One region of the Streptomyces sp. NBC_00631 genome, then DNA from elsewhere that is predicted to be linked to it. Evidence: riboswitches for the same ligand, from Rfam matches in the RefSeq annotation. Region 1 holds a riboswitch; each other region holds the start of a gene.
The links. Region 1 has a riboswitch for cyclic di-AMP ahead of OHB00_RS31230 (NlpC/P60 family protein). Riboswitches for the same ligand answer to the same signal wherever they lie in the genome.
Positions count from the first base shown of each region.

Region 2: it holds a riboswitch for cyclic di-AMP, as region 1 does, so the genes downstream of both, OHB00_RS30185 (transglycosylase SLT domain-containing protein) here and OHB00_RS31230 (NlpC/P60 family protein) in region 1, are expected to answer to the same signal.
Region 3: it holds a riboswitch for cyclic di-AMP, as region 1 does, so the genes downstream of both, OHB00_RS04620 (C40 family peptidase) here and OHB00_RS31230 (NlpC/P60 family protein) in region 1, are expected to answer to the same signal.
Region 4: it holds a riboswitch for cyclic di-AMP, as region 1 does, so the genes downstream of both, OHB00_RS24320 (M23 family metallopeptidase) here and OHB00_RS31230 (NlpC/P60 family protein) in region 1, are expected to answer to the same signal.

Region 1 is NZ_CP107734.1:6,772,060-6,775,824, forward strand. Features, by position in the region: gene OHB00_RS31225 (tellurite resistance/C4-dicarboxylate transporter family protein) at 1-762, opposite strand, end outside; gene OHB00_RS31230 (NlpC/P60 family protein) at 891-2,027, opposite strand; cyclic di-AMP (ydaO/yuaA leader) riboswitch at 2,035-2,208, opposite strand; gene pcrA (DNA helicase PcrA) at 2,521-3,765, shown strand, end outside.
Region 2 is NZ_CP107734.1:6,568,469-6,572,233, reverse strand. Features, by position in the region: gene OHB00_RS30190 (polyprenyl synthetase family protein) at 1-214, opposite strand, end outside; cyclic di-AMP (ydaO/yuaA leader) riboswitch at 1,486-1,682, shown strand; gene OHB00_RS30185 (transglycosylase SLT domain-containing protein) at 1,688-2,176, shown strand; gene OHB00_RS30180 (HAD family hydrolase) at 2,190-2,996, opposite strand; gene OHB00_RS30175 (hypothetical protein) at 3,146-3,736, shown strand.
Region 3 is NZ_CP107734.1:969,613-973,377, reverse strand. Features, by position in the region: gene OHB00_RS04620 (C40 family peptidase) at 1-1,217, opposite strand, end outside; cyclic di-AMP (ydaO/yuaA leader) riboswitch at 1,228-1,402, opposite strand; gene OHB00_RS04615 (DUF1996 domain-containing protein) at 1,819-3,765, shown strand, end outside.
Region 4 is NZ_CP107734.1:5,319,285-5,323,049, forward strand. Features, by position in the region: gene OHB00_RS24315 (aldo/keto reductase) at 92-1,054, opposite strand; gene OHB00_RS24320 (M23 family metallopeptidase) at 1,135-2,151, opposite strand; cyclic di-AMP (ydaO/yuaA leader) riboswitch at 2,159-2,319, opposite strand; tRNA gene OHB00_RS24325 (tRNA-Met) at 2,630-2,703, opposite strand; gene OHB00_RS24330 (dihydrofolate reductase family protein) at 2,881-3,765, opposite strand, start outside.

The sequences.
Region 1 (3,765 bases):
GGGCCACGCCACCTCCGCGGCCAGCAGGACGACGTACCAGGCCAGGTCCAGGACCAGCAGCGCCACCGTCACCGTGCGCAGGACACCGCTGTCGTCGTCGTTCCACAGGTACAGCCGCGCGCTGTCGGCGGCCAGCAGGCGCGCCCCGGCCAGCGCGGAGATGGCGAGCGCACCGCCCGCCACCCACTGGTCGCCGGGCCCCTCGGCGATCTGCCGCCACGCGAACCGGGGCACGGCGAGCCCGTACATCGCCAGGCCCAGCCAGAAGAGGACCAGCGAGAGGTGCGCGAGCCACGCCGTCGTGACGGCCGCCGCCAGCGTCGCTCCCAGCACGGCCGGTCCCTGCGTGGCCACACAGGCGAGGAAGACGGCACCGGGCATGCGCGGCTTCCAGTTGTTCACGACCGGGATCAGCAACGGCAGCCACAGCACCATCGACAGCGCCAGCAGAGCCTCGGCGGGGAGCTGCCACCCGAGCGCCGAGAACCGCGTCCCCAGCACCGCCGTCGCGGCCACGGCGGTGAGCGCGCCCGGCGTCCGCGCCTGAGCCGCCCACTGCCGACGGTCGAGCACCAGCCGTGCGACGAAGTCCGCGGCCAGCGCCAGCCACATCGCGCAGGCCAGCACCAGCGCCACCCTGGACACGCTCTCCGCGCCCACCAGGTGCAACCCCATCGACATGATGCCGGTGGCCATCACAGCGGCCCCGGCGGCCGGCGGACGCTGCGCCCACCAGGCGCGGAAGGGCGAGATGCCGGACATGTCCCTGATGCTAGGGAGAGTCGGCCATCGGGTGAACGGGGCACGCGCGCGTGCGGTCCGAAAACCGCGCGGTCGCGGGACGGGAGCGCTGAAGGCCGGTGGGCGACCCCTCGGGTCAGGCCGTCCGGTCAGGCCGGGCGTACCACGCTGTGGATGATCGACTCGCCCCCGTAGTAGATCGACTCCTCCCGGACGTACGCGCCGGGCTTCGGGGCGTGGATCATCATGCCGTTGCCGATGTAGATGCCGACGTGGCTGACGTCGTCGTAGAAGAAGACCAGGTCGCCGGGCTGGGCTTCGGCGAGGGGGACGGTGGTGCCGGCGTTCACCTGGTCGTAGGTGGTACGCGGCAGGGAGACGCCCGCGGCCTTCCAGGCGGCCTGGGAGAGCCCGGAGCAGTCGTAGGAGCCGGGACCGGTGGCGCCCCAGACGTACGGCTTGCCGATCTGCGCGCGGGCGAAGGCGATCGCCTTGGCGGCCTTCGTGGCATAAGCGGAGTCGGATCCGGAAGAGGAACCGCCCGACGTCGAGGCCGAGGACGTTTCCTGGTCGGCGGTCGCGGCCTGCTGCTTCGCCAGTTCCGCCGCCTTGCGGGCCGCCTCCTCCTGCCGGCGCTTCTCGATCGCCGCCAGCCGTGCCTTCTCCGCGGCCGTCAGCTGCGACAGCAGCTCCCGCGCGGAGGTCAGCTTCGCCTGGACGGTGGTCTTGGCGGTCTTGAGGTCGTCCTGCGTCTCGGTGAGCGTCTGGAGGCTCTTGGCGGCTTCCTGCCGCTTCTTCATGGTCGCGGACTGCTGTGTGACGTAATCGTCGACCGCGTCCTTCTGGCGCGAGGTCAGTCGGCCCATCAGCTGCGACTGGTCGAAGTAGTCCTGCGGATCGTTCGCGAGCAGGAAGGTCGCCGTCTGGGGGACCTCGGTCCCGGTCCGGTACTGGGCGGCGGCGAACGAGCCCAGCTCCTCACGCGCCTTGTTGAGCCGGTCCGTGCGCTTGGCGACGTCGTCGAGCAGGGTGTCGACGTGCTTGCGCTGCTTGCCGGTCTTCTCCTTGGCCGCGTCGTACTTCTCGGTGGCCGACTCCGCCTGCCGGTACAGATCGTCGACCTTCTTCTCGACCTCCTCCAGGCTGGGCTTGCCGTCCGCGGACGGCGCGGCGTTGGCCGTCTGGGAGAGCAGGGCCACGGAAGTGAGGGCGGCGGTGGCCAGGGCGGGGGTGCGTATGCCTGCTACGCGCGTTGCGGACGGGCGGGACTTGCGGTGCGACGCCAACTGAGGCGACTCCTTCCACGCTCCGCCTACCGAGTTAGCTGTCGGGTTCGGGCGGGTGGTTCGGAAGGGTTGCCCTACGGTGTTCTCCCCGGTGGGGAGTTGGGACCGATTCACCCCAAGGTCGGTGTGGGTCCCCGGCTCCGGATGCGCGGCGGCGCCCCGGACTCGGCGGAGGCCGTGCGGCCCGGCGACGTTCGCCGGTGGGGGTCGTACGGCCTGCCCGGCACGCTAGCCAACTCGTGTGGCCCGTGTGAAGGTTGATGTGCGATATGCCCGATACATTTTCGTGACCTTGGTGTTGAGGTCCGTCCGGGCAGGGTGATCGGGGAAGTTATGGGCGGCTTGTCCGCAAGAACGGAACGGCCCGCGGTGGACGCTCCCGGTTCCGGGACACGCTTCGACCGGCCGTGACGGAGTGGATCCGCCCGGTCACCCGGGCGAGTTTTCGGGGCGGCGACCGGTTGTCGGTGGGGCGCCCTAGACTCGGAGAGCGATGAGCAGCCTCTTTGACGACAGCTTCCTGGCGAGCCTCCAGGCCCCTCGCGGCCACGACGAGGAACCCCCGCCGCCGCCCGAGGACGAGCACGCTCCGGAGTCGGTTCCGGACGATCTGTTCGGCGGGCAGTTCGACGCGCCCCCGGACCGGGACGCCTACTACCGCGACGGCGCGGCCCGCCCGGCCCTGGACCCGGCCGCGCTCCTGGAGGGGCTGAACGACAACCAGCGGGCGGCCGTCGTGCACGCCGGCTCCCCGCTGCTCATCGTGGCCGGCGCCGGTTCCGGCAAGACGCGCGTGCTCACCCACCGCATCGCCCACCTGCTCGGCGCGCGCCAGGTGCACCCGGGCCAGATCCTCGCGATCACCTTCACCAACAAGGCCGCCGGTGAGATGAAGGAGCGTGTCGAGCACCTCGTCGGCCCGCGCGCGAACGCGATGTGGGTGATGACGTTCCACAGCGCCTGCGTCCGGATCCTGCGCAGGGAGAGCAAGAAGCTCGGCTTCACCTCCTCCTTCTCGATCTACGACGCGGCCGACTCCAAGCGCCTGATGGCCCTGGTCTGCCGCGACCTGGACCTCGACCCCAAGCGCTACCCGCCCAAGTCCTTCAGCGCCAAGATCAGCAACCTCAAGAACGAGCTGATCGACGAGGAGGACTTCGCCGCCCAGGCGAGCGACGGCTTCGAGAAGACCCTGGCTCAGGCGTACGCCCTCTACCAGTCGCGGCTGCGCGAGGCGAACGCCCTCGACTTCGACGACCTGATCATGACGACGGTCAACCTGCTGCGCGCCTTCCCGGACGTCGCCGAGCACTACCATCGCCGCTTCCGGCACGTCCTGGTCGACGAGTACCAGGACACCAACCACGCCCAGTACGCCCTCGTCCGCGAGCTGGTCGGCACCCGCGCACACGATGAGAACACCCCGCCCGGCGAGCAGGACCTGGAGCCCGCCGAGCTGTGCGTCGTGGGCGACGCCGACCAGTCGATCTACGCCTTCCGGGGCGCGACGATCCGCAACATCCTCCAGTTCGAGGAGGACTACCCGAACGCGACGACGATCCTCCTCGAACAGAACTACCGCTCCACGCAGACGATCCTGAGCGCCGCCAACGCGGTCATCGAGCGCAACGAGTCCCGCCGCCCCAAGAACCTGTGGACCAACGCGGGCGCGGGCGCGCAGATCACCGGATACGTCGCCGACACCGAGCACGACGAGGCGCAGTTCGTCGCCGACGAG
Region 2 (3,765 bases), 200 kb from region 1:
ACGGGTCGCCGAACTGCGCGGCGAGCATCACCAGCAGCGGCCGGAACCGCTTCCCCCCGGCCCGCACGAGGTGCTGTGCGGCCTCCGTGATGAACGGGACCTCGCTCTTGGTAGCTTCTAGCAAGCCTTCCTCGACAGCCGTCAATCCGGCCTGGACATCGGCTTCCAGAGCCTGGTCCCGCACGCTCAGCCCGAACGGCCCGACGACGGTCACGAGGGGTCTCCTGTCTGCTGGTGTCTACTGGCGATTACGCGGTTTGTCGATAGGTCGCTGCCATCACTCAAGTCAGCGTATCCGGTCAGGTTTCGATCACCGATAGCGCCCACGGTTACACCCCGGGCGCTATCGGATCACGACCGTTATGTTTTTGATCAGCCGATACGACCTGACATCCACTGACTTAACAGCAAGTGCAGACAGTTGTCCCGAACCATGGCCCAGGCCGTGTCCCGCACCAGGACCGACACCGGGGCCAGCGCCGGGTTCGGGTCCGGGTCCGGGCGTGAGGGTCTGTCCGGCGGCGAGTCTCCCGACTGACTGCTACCCCGAAACCGTCCCTTCCCTCCCGAGCGACATCACCTGCCCGGAGGTACCCCCTCCCCTGCTTGCCGAAGCCGACGAGGGCAGCTGGTGCACGAACGGCGCCACCTCCCGCACATCCGTACGCGCCACCTCCACGAGACCACGCGCGACACCCTCCGCCCCCCTTGACCCACATCTCCTTGACCGGCGGAACGGCCTCCCACGCCCGTGGCACCTCGCCGACCGCCCACAGCAGCCGCCGACCGGCCCACTTCGCGGACGACAGCATTGACAACGATGCGCATCACAGCGGAGGTTCCACCCTCCCGGCGGACACTCACCCGGGAGGTCCCGGAGCCCGCCACTCCATCCTCAACGTGACGAGCGTCACGGCTCAGCGATCACCTTCCCAACGTCCCAGCCATGTCCGGACGGCGGCACGCGCGCGTACCGGAGCTTCCGAAGTTGACGAGGGGCACGCCGGAGAGACACCCGATCGAGCGAGCAGGACCCACTGCCGGCGCACAGCCACCTCGCCATTCAGTCCACGCCATTCACCCCGAATACCCCACAATCCGACAATTTGGACTTTCCGTTTGAATCACCCACATCGACGCCCACTCCGTCACCCAGTGGAGGCGATTCATGTGAATGCGGGTGGGAAGTTTTTCCGTCGAACCAGGAAAAAGGTGGATTCCATGAATCCCTCATGTCCGATTTGCGGTTATTGCGATTTCGTGAAGTAGGTCACATGGGCCCCGGTACCGCAAGGCAGGTGGCGCCCCTTCCTTTCCTTTTCCTGCGGGCCAGTTGAGGCTTGGCGATCGCAAAGGATCAAGCACCACATACGCCTCAGGCGAAGGTCAATCGGTGTGTTGTGTGAATGGACTACTTGTTCCGGACATGTGCTCTCGCATACGTTCCCGCTCGCCGGGCGGACGCCGAATCCTGCCGCCGCCCGTCGTGACCCATCGACGAGTCCATTCGCACGGCAGGAGCGGGGGATCCAGGTAAGTCGCCGGACCGGGCGGCCGACGTCACCCAACAGACGTCGTTCCGGAACGGCTAGGGGTGAAGTCGCATCGTCTTCGGGCGGTGCGGCCGGGCACTCCCCGAGCCCGAACCCGACAGCTCACCTCGCAGGCGACGGAGAGGAACTTCGCCATGCCCGCTGCCGTTCAGCACTGCCGTCCCCGCCGTAACCGCATTGTCCGCACGCTCGCCGTCGCCTGCACCGGCGCCGCCGTCCTCGCCCTTCCGCTGATCGGGGCGACCGCCGCCTCCGCCGCCGGGTCCTCCAGCACGACGGCCTCGACGACCCTCGCCGGGTACCCGAACAACCTCGACGGCTGGATCCGCGAGTCGCTCGCGATCATGTCGGAGAAGCACATCCCGGGCACCTACAACGGCATCTACCGCAACGTGATGCGGGAGTCCTCGGGCAACCCGAAGGCCATCAACCTCTGGGACTCCAACGCGGCCGCCGGCATCCCCTCCAAGGGCCTGCTCCAGGTGATCGACCCGACGTTCAACACCTACCACGTGGCCGGCACGTCGTTCGACATCTACGACCCGGTCGCCAACATCACCGCCGCCTGCAACTACGCCGCCGCGCGGTACGGCTCGATGGACAACGTCCACGGCGCGTACTGATCGACGCCCCGGGTCAGTCGAAGAGTCTTTCGAGGACGACGGCGATGCCGTCGTCCTCGTTCGACGTGGTGATCTCGTCGGCCCGCGCCTTGAGTTCGGGATGGGCGTTGGCCATCGCCACTCCGTAGGCGGCCCACTCGAACATCGGGATGTCGTTGGGCATGTCGCCGAAGGCGATGGCCTGTCCGGAGCTCAGTCCCAGATGGTCGGCGGCCAGCGCGAGCCCGGTCGCCTTGGTCACCCCGCACGGCTGTAGTTCGACGGTCCCGGGCCCCGACATGGTGACCGTCGCCAGCGATCCGACCACCGAGCGGGCGGTCGCCGCCAGTTCGTCGTCGGACAGGGTGTGGTGGCGCAGCAGTACCTTGCTGATGGGCGCGCACCACAGGTCGTCGCGGCGGGCGACGCGCAGTGCGGGCAATGTGGGGTGGGGCATCAGATAGCCGGGCTCGATGAGCGTGAGCCCGTCCACGCCGTCCTGGTCGACCGCCGCGTACACCTGGCCGACCTCGGCCTCGATCTTGCCGAGCGCGGTCTCCGCCAGCTCCCGGTCCAGGGTGACCGACCACAGCAGCCGGTCCGCGCCGGCGTCGTACACCTGCGCGCCCTGGCCGCAGACCGCGAGTCCCGTGCAGCCGAGGTCGTCGAGGAGCGGGCGCACTCTCGGCGCGGGGCGGCCGGTCACCACGAGGTGCCGGGCACCGGACCGGCCGGCCCGCGCGAGCGCGGTGAGCGACCGTTCCGAGAGGGTGTCGTCGGCGCGCAGCAGCGTGCCGTCCAGGTCGGTGGCGATCAGTGAGTACGGGGAGGGTGCGACCATGATCAGAGAATACGGACAGCACGCCCCTGCGACTCACTGTGCGTTTCGGCCTCAAGTGGCGCCCGCCCCCGCCGTGATGGGGCCGTTGTCAGTGACGGGCGTTACGTTGTCGGTGAGGCGGTTGTACCGATCCGGCGGGGGTGTTGGTGGTGACGGACGGGTGGGGGGACTTCCGGGAGTATCTGCTGGCAGCGGCGACCGGGGTGCTGGAGCGGTTCCCGGAGGAGTCGCGGCCTGAGATCTACGCGCTGTCGTTCCGTGTCTGGCGGGTCGACGACGACAAGCGCAGACCTTATGTGGCGATCGGCTACAACACGGAGAGCCAGTACGCGGCCGAAAGACGCCGCGAGGACCCGGACGAGGCCCGCTGGAACTACGCGTGCTGGCTCCTCGACGGCTTCGAGATGCTCGGCAACTGCCCTGAGGACCCGGCCGGCAGCGCGCTCTACGTGGAGGAGGTCCGGCGGCTCGGACTCTGGTTCGACGGGGACGAGGACGCCGCCGAACTGGACGCCGCGCGCGAGTTGTTGGGGCGGCACTTCGCCGACGCGTGCGTCCGGCTGGCCCGGGATCTGCACGACAGCGGCCGGATCGAGAAGGTCCTCGGGCGGCCACTGCCGGTGGTTGTCTTCGACATGTACTGCCCGGGCTGGGAGGTCGAGGCCACCCGGGCGGCCAACCCGCCGGAGCTGATCGAGGAGTTCCTGGCCTGGCAGTGGGCGGCCGAGGAGGAGGCGTAGGCCTCGGGGCGGGTGACGGTCCGGCCCCG
Region 3 (3,765 bases), 5.8 Mb from region 1:
AAGGCACCGCTGTTCATGGTGGCGGCGGTGGGGAAGGCGCCGCTGTTCGTGGGAGCCGCGGTCGGGAAGACGCTCGTGCTCATGGCGTCGGCGGTCGGGAAGGCGCCCCCGTCGGCCTGGGTCGGCATCGGGAACGAGCCCGTGGCGCCCGGGGTCATGATGCGGAAGGAGCCGGTGTCCCCCGGCGACGGGACCGGAGCCTGCGCGGCGCCCGCGTCCATGGGCGACGCGGTCTGGTAGGTCCCGCCGCCCGAGCCGCCGGGGGTCATGACGCGGAAGCCGCCGGAGTCGGCGGGGGTCTGTCGTGGGGTGTTGTCGGTGCTGCCGGGGGTCATGACGCGGAAGCCGCCCGAGTCCGCCGAGGCCCGGCGTGGGGCGCTGTCGGCGCCCCCCGGGGTCATGATGCGGAAGGTCCCGGTGTCCGACGGGGACACGATCGGGATGCCGCCCGTCTCGGTCACCGCCGGGAGCGCGCGCGTGGCGGCGAGGGCGTCGGTCCGGAAGGAACCGCTGCCGGTGCGCTGGGTGGGTATGCCGACGGCGGGAGCCTGCCACGGCTGCGCCGGGACCTGGGCCTCGGGCGTGGCCCACGGGGCCGGTGCGGGCTGGGCGGCCGGCGCCGGTTCGAGCGCGGGGACGGCGCGCTGCCCGGTGCGCTGGGAAAGCACCTCGCGCGCCTTGGCGAGCTTGAGCTGGTTCCTGGTCTTGAAGGTACCCGGCGCGGGCCGCTGGGGCGTGGCGGCGGGCAGCGCCCTGGGCGCACCGGACGGCCCGGCGGGAAGCGCCGCGGCGGGCCCCGCCGTCAACTCCAGCTTCGGGCGCGCCGGCAACTCACGGACGACCTCGATCTCGCTCTGCGCGGACGGCCCCGCGGTCAACTCCAGCCGCGACGGGCCGGAGTCCTCCAGCTGGGCGAGCAGGTCGGCCGCCATGGCGCTGACGGGCCGCCGTGGGCCGGGCCGTTCGGGCATCCGGTCGGAGGGCAGCGCGGCCGGGACGCTCGGCCCCAGCTTCGAGCGCGCGCCCTCGAACCACTCTCTGGCGATGTTGTCGAGGCCCGGGTCGTCGCGACGGGGCCGCTTGAACAGCGGGACACCACGTGAGCGCGAGCCCCCGCTCGCCGCACGAGTGGCGTTGTAGTTCCCGGTGGCGTTCTCGGCCTGGTCGTAGAGGCTGTCGATCCGCTGTCGAACCTCGTCACGGCTCTCGGGCGCCATTGAGGGGTCGTGCTCCTTCCGTACTCCGCCTACCGGGTTAGCTGTCGGGTTCGGGCGGTGACGTCCGGAAGGCATGCCCTACGGCCTCTGTCCTCGCGGACGGTCGGCCGATTCACCCCAGTGATCGGTTGGGTCCCCGGCTCCGGACTCGCCCCTGGGGGCACCGGATTCGGCGGAGGCCGCGCGGCCCGACGGGATTCGCCGGGGGGAGCCGAACGGCTTAAACGTCAACTTAGCCAACTTGTGTCACTCGTGTGAAGGTTGACGTGCGTAATGTCCGATACGTATTTGTGATGTTCGTCGTAGCGTTCGGAACTCGACCGTACCGGACGGCATTTCGCGCGCATCCAGTGCGTTCGCAGGGTCACCGGGGCGTTGCCGTCGGTCGCGGCTCCCTGCTCCCGGCCGCTGCGGAACTCCCGGTTTCTGTGAGGTCACCGTGAATTCGCGGGTCTGTTGAACACGGTGGCCCCGCGGGCCGTATAGGGCGGGGGATTTCCATGTCCGGCCGCTCACGAGACGCAGGGGAACGACCTTGAGACGCAACAGGCGCAGACGCCCGACCGGCGCACGACGCGCGACCTTCGCAGCGGTCGCGCTGATGCTCGGCGGCGGTGGGCTGGTCGCGGTGAACGTCTACGCCTCGGCCACCGAAGGCGGCGGGGACCAGCAGGCCCAGGTCGCCACCGGCCAGGTGCTGTCCGCGCCCACCATCTACTGCCCCGACGTCGGCAGCCGGCTGACGGCGGTGCCCGACGGGGCCCGTGCCGACGTCGACGGTGAACTCGCCCGGCTGGACCAGCAGGTGGCGGCCGCCTACCAGCAACTCACCCAGTCCGCCGCGGCGATCGAACAGAACCCCGATCTCGCCGACCAGACGATCATGAACCCGCTGAAGGAGAAGCGGTCCGAGTCGATCCGGCGCATCGCCGACGCCATCGACCGCGAGGGCGACCGCCCGCAGGGCCTCGACGACCTCGCCGCCTGCACCCTGCGCTCCTCCAACCAGGGCGCCGGGCAGTCGGCGGCACCCCAGGGCAGTGCCACGCCGAGCCAGAGCGGCCAGGGCAGCGCCGCGCCGAGCCAGGGCACCGGCGCCGGCGGCCAGGGCGGCAACGGCCCGGTCGCCGCGGACTACGCGGACATCACCTCCGTCCAGCCCGACGTCACCACCCCCGCCGAACGGCCCGGCGGCTCCACCGGCACCTTCAGCTCCAGCTGCGGTGTCAACGCGAACGGCCTGTTCAACTCGGACAACGTGATCGTCGCGCCCGGTGTCTCCAACGGCGCCCACCACTTCCACGACTACATCGGCAACCAGTCCAACAACGCCTTCGCCAGCGACCAGGACCTCGCGAACGCCGACACCAGCTGCGCCGACAGGGGTGACAAGTCCACGTACTACTGGCCCGTGCTGCGCCTGCAGAACGGCAAGCAGGAGCGGGACGCCGACAAGCCGGGCGGCGGCACCGAGGGCAACGCCGGGCAGATCGTCACGGCCAAGCAGGTCACACTGACCTTCGAGGGCAACCCGACCTCCAAGGTCACCGAGATGCCGCGGCTGCTGCGCATCATCACCGGCGACGCCAAGGCCTTCGTCAACGGCCCGGCCAACGCCAACGCCTCGTGGAGCTGCACCGGTTATGAGAACCGGCAGCTCAAGGACAAGTACCCGCTGTGCCCCGCGGGCAGTGACGTCGTGCGCACGTTCAAGTTCCAGAGCTGCTGGGACGGCCGGAACATCGACAGCGCCAACCACCGTACCCACGTGGCGTTCGAGGCTCCCGACGGCAGCTGCCCGGCCGGCTTCCAGGCCATTCCGCAGCTGGTGCAGCGCATCGTCTACGACGTGGACGCGCCGAGCCTCGCGGACGGCGGCCGCACGGTCCCGCTGTTCGCGGTGGACTCGTTCCCCGAGCAGCTGCACAAGCCGGTCACCGACCACGGCGACTTCATCAACGTCTTCGACGAGAGCCTGATGCGGACGATGGTCGACTGCATCAACTCCGGCCGGACCTGCGGGGCGGGGGCCGGCGAGCAGCCGCCGTCCGAGAGCGCGGAGCCGACTCCGAGCGAGACGGCGAGCCCGGTCGCACCGCCGGCCCAGAGCCAGAGCGCCGAGCCGTCCGAGCCGGTGACCGAGCAGCCGTCGTCGGAGCAGACTCCGTCCGAGCAGCCGTCGTCCGAGCCCCCGGCCGGCACCCCGGCCACGGAGACCGCCCCCGCCTCCGGCGGCACCGAGCTGCCGAGGGTCGACGCGAGTGTGTCACCGAGGAAGACGTCGACCACGAAGTCGTCGGGCGGCGGTGTGATCAGCAAGCCGACACAGCGGCCCGACACCGAGGCGCCGACCACCGGCCCGGCCGCCGCGCCGACCGGCACCGCGGTCGCCGCTCCGGCCGGTCAGCAGACCCCGGCCACCGGCTCCGGGACGCAGCCCCAGACCGAGCCCCAGGCGGTCCAGGGCGGTCTCGCCGAGACCGGTGCCCACCTGTGGCCCGCGGTCTTCGGCGGGCTGCTGCTGGCCTTTGGGGCCGGGCTGCTGTGG
Region 4 (3,765 bases), 1.5 Mb from region 1:
CAGGCGGAAGCCAGCAGGCGAAAACCGGCAGGCCGGCCGGAGCCGTCAGGCGGAAGCCAGCAGGCGAAAACCGGCAGGCCGGCGGGAGCCGTCAGGCGGAAGCCGTCGTCAGTTTGGTCAGGTCCTCGTTCGTCAGGTCCAGGTCCGCCACAGCCAGCAGGGGCGGGAGCTGTTCGAGGGCGCGGGCGGAGGCGATCGGGGCCGCGATGGTGGGCTGGGCCGCCAGCCAGGCCAGGGCGACCGTGGGGACCGGGGCCTCGTGGGCCGCGGCGACCTCGTCCAGGGCCGCCAGCACCTTCTGCCCGCGGTCCGACTCGGCGTACTGGGCGGCTCGGCCCGCTCGCGCGCTGTCGACCGTCGTACCGGGCCGGTACTTGCCGGTGAGGAAACCGGCGGCCAGGGAGAAGTAGGGGACGGCCGCGAGGCCGGTGCGGGAGGCCAGGTCCTGGAGGGGGCCCTCGTAGGTGTCCCGGGAGACCAGGTTGTAGTGGGGCTGGAGGGCGACGTACCGGGCGAGGCCCTCGCGGTCGGAGAAGTCCAGGGACTCCTGGAGCCGCTCCGGCGTGATGTTGGACGCGGCGATGTGCCGGACCTTGCCCGCCCGCACCAGCTCGTCCAGCGCGCCGATGATCTCCTCGACCGGGACCTCGGGCTTGTCGAAGTGCGTGTAGTACAGATCGATGTGGTCGGTGCCCAGGCGGCGCAGGGACGCGTCGGCGGCGGCCTTGATGTTGCCGGCGGACAGGCCCGGGTACTCGGGGTGCTGGCTGACCTTCGTCGCGATGACGACGTCGTCGCGGTTGCCGCGTGCCTTGACCCACTTGCCGATGATCGTCTCGGACTCGCCGCCCGTGTTGCCCTCGATCCACGCCGTGTACGAGTCGGCGGTGTCGACGAAGTTGCCGCCCGCGGCGGCATAGGCGTCGAGGACGGCGAAGGAGGTGGCCTCGTCGGCGGTCCAGCCGAAGACGTTACCGCCGAGGGCGAGCGGGAAGACCTCCAGGTCGGAGGCGCCGAGCTTGCGGAGGGAAGGGGAAGCGGAAGAAGCAGTCATGCCTCACTTCAACACGCAGGGCCGGGCGCCCCATGCCGACGCAACACGAAGTTCTTGTAAAGGCGCCCCGCCCGTCCGGGTCAGGGGTTGAGGCCCTTGCCGCGCAGCCAGGTCATCGGGTCGATGGCGGTGGCCTGGCCGTTCGGGTGGACCTCCAGGTGGAGGTGGGGACCCGTGACGTTGCCGGTGGCGCCGACGCGGCCGATGACATCTCCCGTGGCGACCTTCTGGCCGACCTTCACGCCGATCGAGGACTGGTGGCAGAACCACAGCTCGGTGCCGTCGTCGAGGGTGATGATCGTGCGGTAGCCGTAGGAGCCGGCCCAGCCCGCCTCGGTGACCGTGCCGCCGTGCACGGCCTTGATCAGCGTGCCGGTCGGCGCGGCGAAGTCGAGGCCGGTGTGGTAGCCGGAGGACCACATGGAGCCGGCCTGGCCGAAGGTGCCGGTGATCGTGTACGAGACGACGGGCAGCGTGTACTGCTTGGCCAGCTCGGCGAGGCGGGCCTGCTCGGCCTTCTGCTTCGCGGAGGTCTCGGCCTTCTCCTTGGCGTCGGCGGCCTTCGCGGCGGCCGCCTTCTCCGCCTTGGCCTCGGCGGCGGCGACGGCCTTGGCGCTGGCCTTGGTGTCGAGCTGGTTCTGCTGCTGCGCCGCCTGGGAGATGATCCGGCTGCGCAGCGCCTCACCGGCGTCCGAGGAGGAGGAGTCCGCGTCGGTGGCGGTCGTCGTGGTGACGCTGCTGAGCGCGGTCTGGGTGGCCTGGTGACCGCTGCCCTCGCCGAGCAGGGAGCTGACGGAGGAGGGCAGGTCGGGCAGGGAGATGGAGACCGGCGGCTTGCCGGTGTTGGCGCTGGCCATGCCGCCCGCGCCGACGGCGGCGATGACGCCGACGCCGAGAACCGTGGAGCTGCGGGCGAGCCCGCCGCCCTTCTGTTTGGCGACCCGGTGCCGGCCGCGGGCCGCGGAGAGAGACTCCTCGGTGGGGTTCCACTCCTCGAAGGGGCCCTCGTCGGTGCGGTGGCCGCCGTAGCCGAAGGTGTCGGGCTGGCGCTGGCTGGGCACGAACGGGGCTGCCGGAGCAGGCGGGTTGGACGCCACGCGGGCGCACTCCTTTCCTTCCGCTGCCTACCGGGTTAGCTGACGGGTTCGGAGCGGGAAGGTCTCCTACGCGCGTATACCGACCGTTTTGTACCCGGCGGTAGCCTCGCGATTCACCCCAAGGTGGTGGTTCCCCGGTTCCCTTGCGGGATTCGGCGCGTGCGCACGGAGCCGTCGCGGGTGACGGCTGGGACGACCGCGCTGCGTTATCGAACGTTAATAGACCCGGCTGTCAGTTTCCAAGCAGTTCGCCTTGATCATTAAGCTTTTAAAGCTTGGACTTACCAGCCACGACCGATCAAAAGCGGTCGAGTCGACGGTGTGCGCGGGTCAACTCAGGAGTCACACGCGTTTCGATGGTGACTCAGTTGTTATGCGGAGGGCGGCCGTCCGGGCACCCAAAGTGACTGCGGCCGTCTGGAGCCGGATATGACTCAGGGCCGGAATCCTGATATCGGATTCCGGCCCTGAGTTTCAGTAGCGGGGACAGGATTTGAACCTGCGACCTCTGGGTTATGAGCCCAGCGAGCTACCGAGCTGCTCCACCCCGCGTCGTTGACACCAGCATACGCCATCCGAAGAGTGGAAGTCACACGGGTTAAAACCGGCAGGTTCCGGGGCGCTGGAGCAACGCGCCCCCGAAGGGGCGCGGGGAACTGCGCGAGCAACCCCCACGCATCCGCACCCGCACCCGCGAAACCACCCCAGCCCCCTCCTCGGCCGCCCCTGTCAGCCGAGAAGATGCCCGTTGGGCGCCTTCGCCTGCGCCTCGTACTCCCCCAGGACCAGCACCTCCACCCCCGCCTCCCGCAGCGTCCCCGTCCCGTCGGCCGCCGTCACGAACGTGTCCGGCTCGCGCCACGCCGTCACCACCCGCCGTACCCCGGCCCGCAGGATCAGCTCGGCGCACGGGTGCGGGCGGGAGGCGCGGTGGGTGCAGGGTTCGAGGCTGGTGTAGACCGTGGCGGAAGGCAGCCGGGGGTCGGTCGGGGAGATCTTGGCGAGGGCCGCCTCCTCCGCGTGGACCACGGGGTCGCCGGCCTCCCGGGAGTGGCCGCGGGCCAGTTCCGTGCCGTCGGCCGCGACCACCACCGCGCCCACGCTGAACGCGGTCCGGGACGGCGGGCAGTCGGCCGCCAGTTCGCAGGCGAGCCGCATCCAGTGGCGGTCGGCGGCGGACGGCGACCCGCCCGTGCCGGGGGCCGTGGGCGCGTACCGCGTCAGGACGACGTCCTCGATACGGCGGGTCTCCAGGAGCCGCAGCCGCCCACCCTGGTACCCGCCCGGACCGAACAGCCGCGGTGCCTTCGGATCGCCGACGAAGAGGGGGGCCAGAACCAGCTGGAGCTCGTCGGCCAGGCCCTGCTGGAGGAGCTGGGTGTGGACCGTGCCACCGCCCTCGACCATCAGGCGCCGTACCCCCCGCACGTCGTGCAGGTGCTCCAGGAGGAGCCGCCAGTCCAGCTCCGGGCCCAGTGCCACGACGTCCGCCGCGACCTGGGCCCGCTCCGCGCCCTCGTCCGTCGTGTAGACGACCTTCGCGCCGCCCGTGTGCCAGAACCTGGCCGCCGGGTCGAGCTCACCGGTCGCGGTGACGGTGACCTTGAGGGGGTA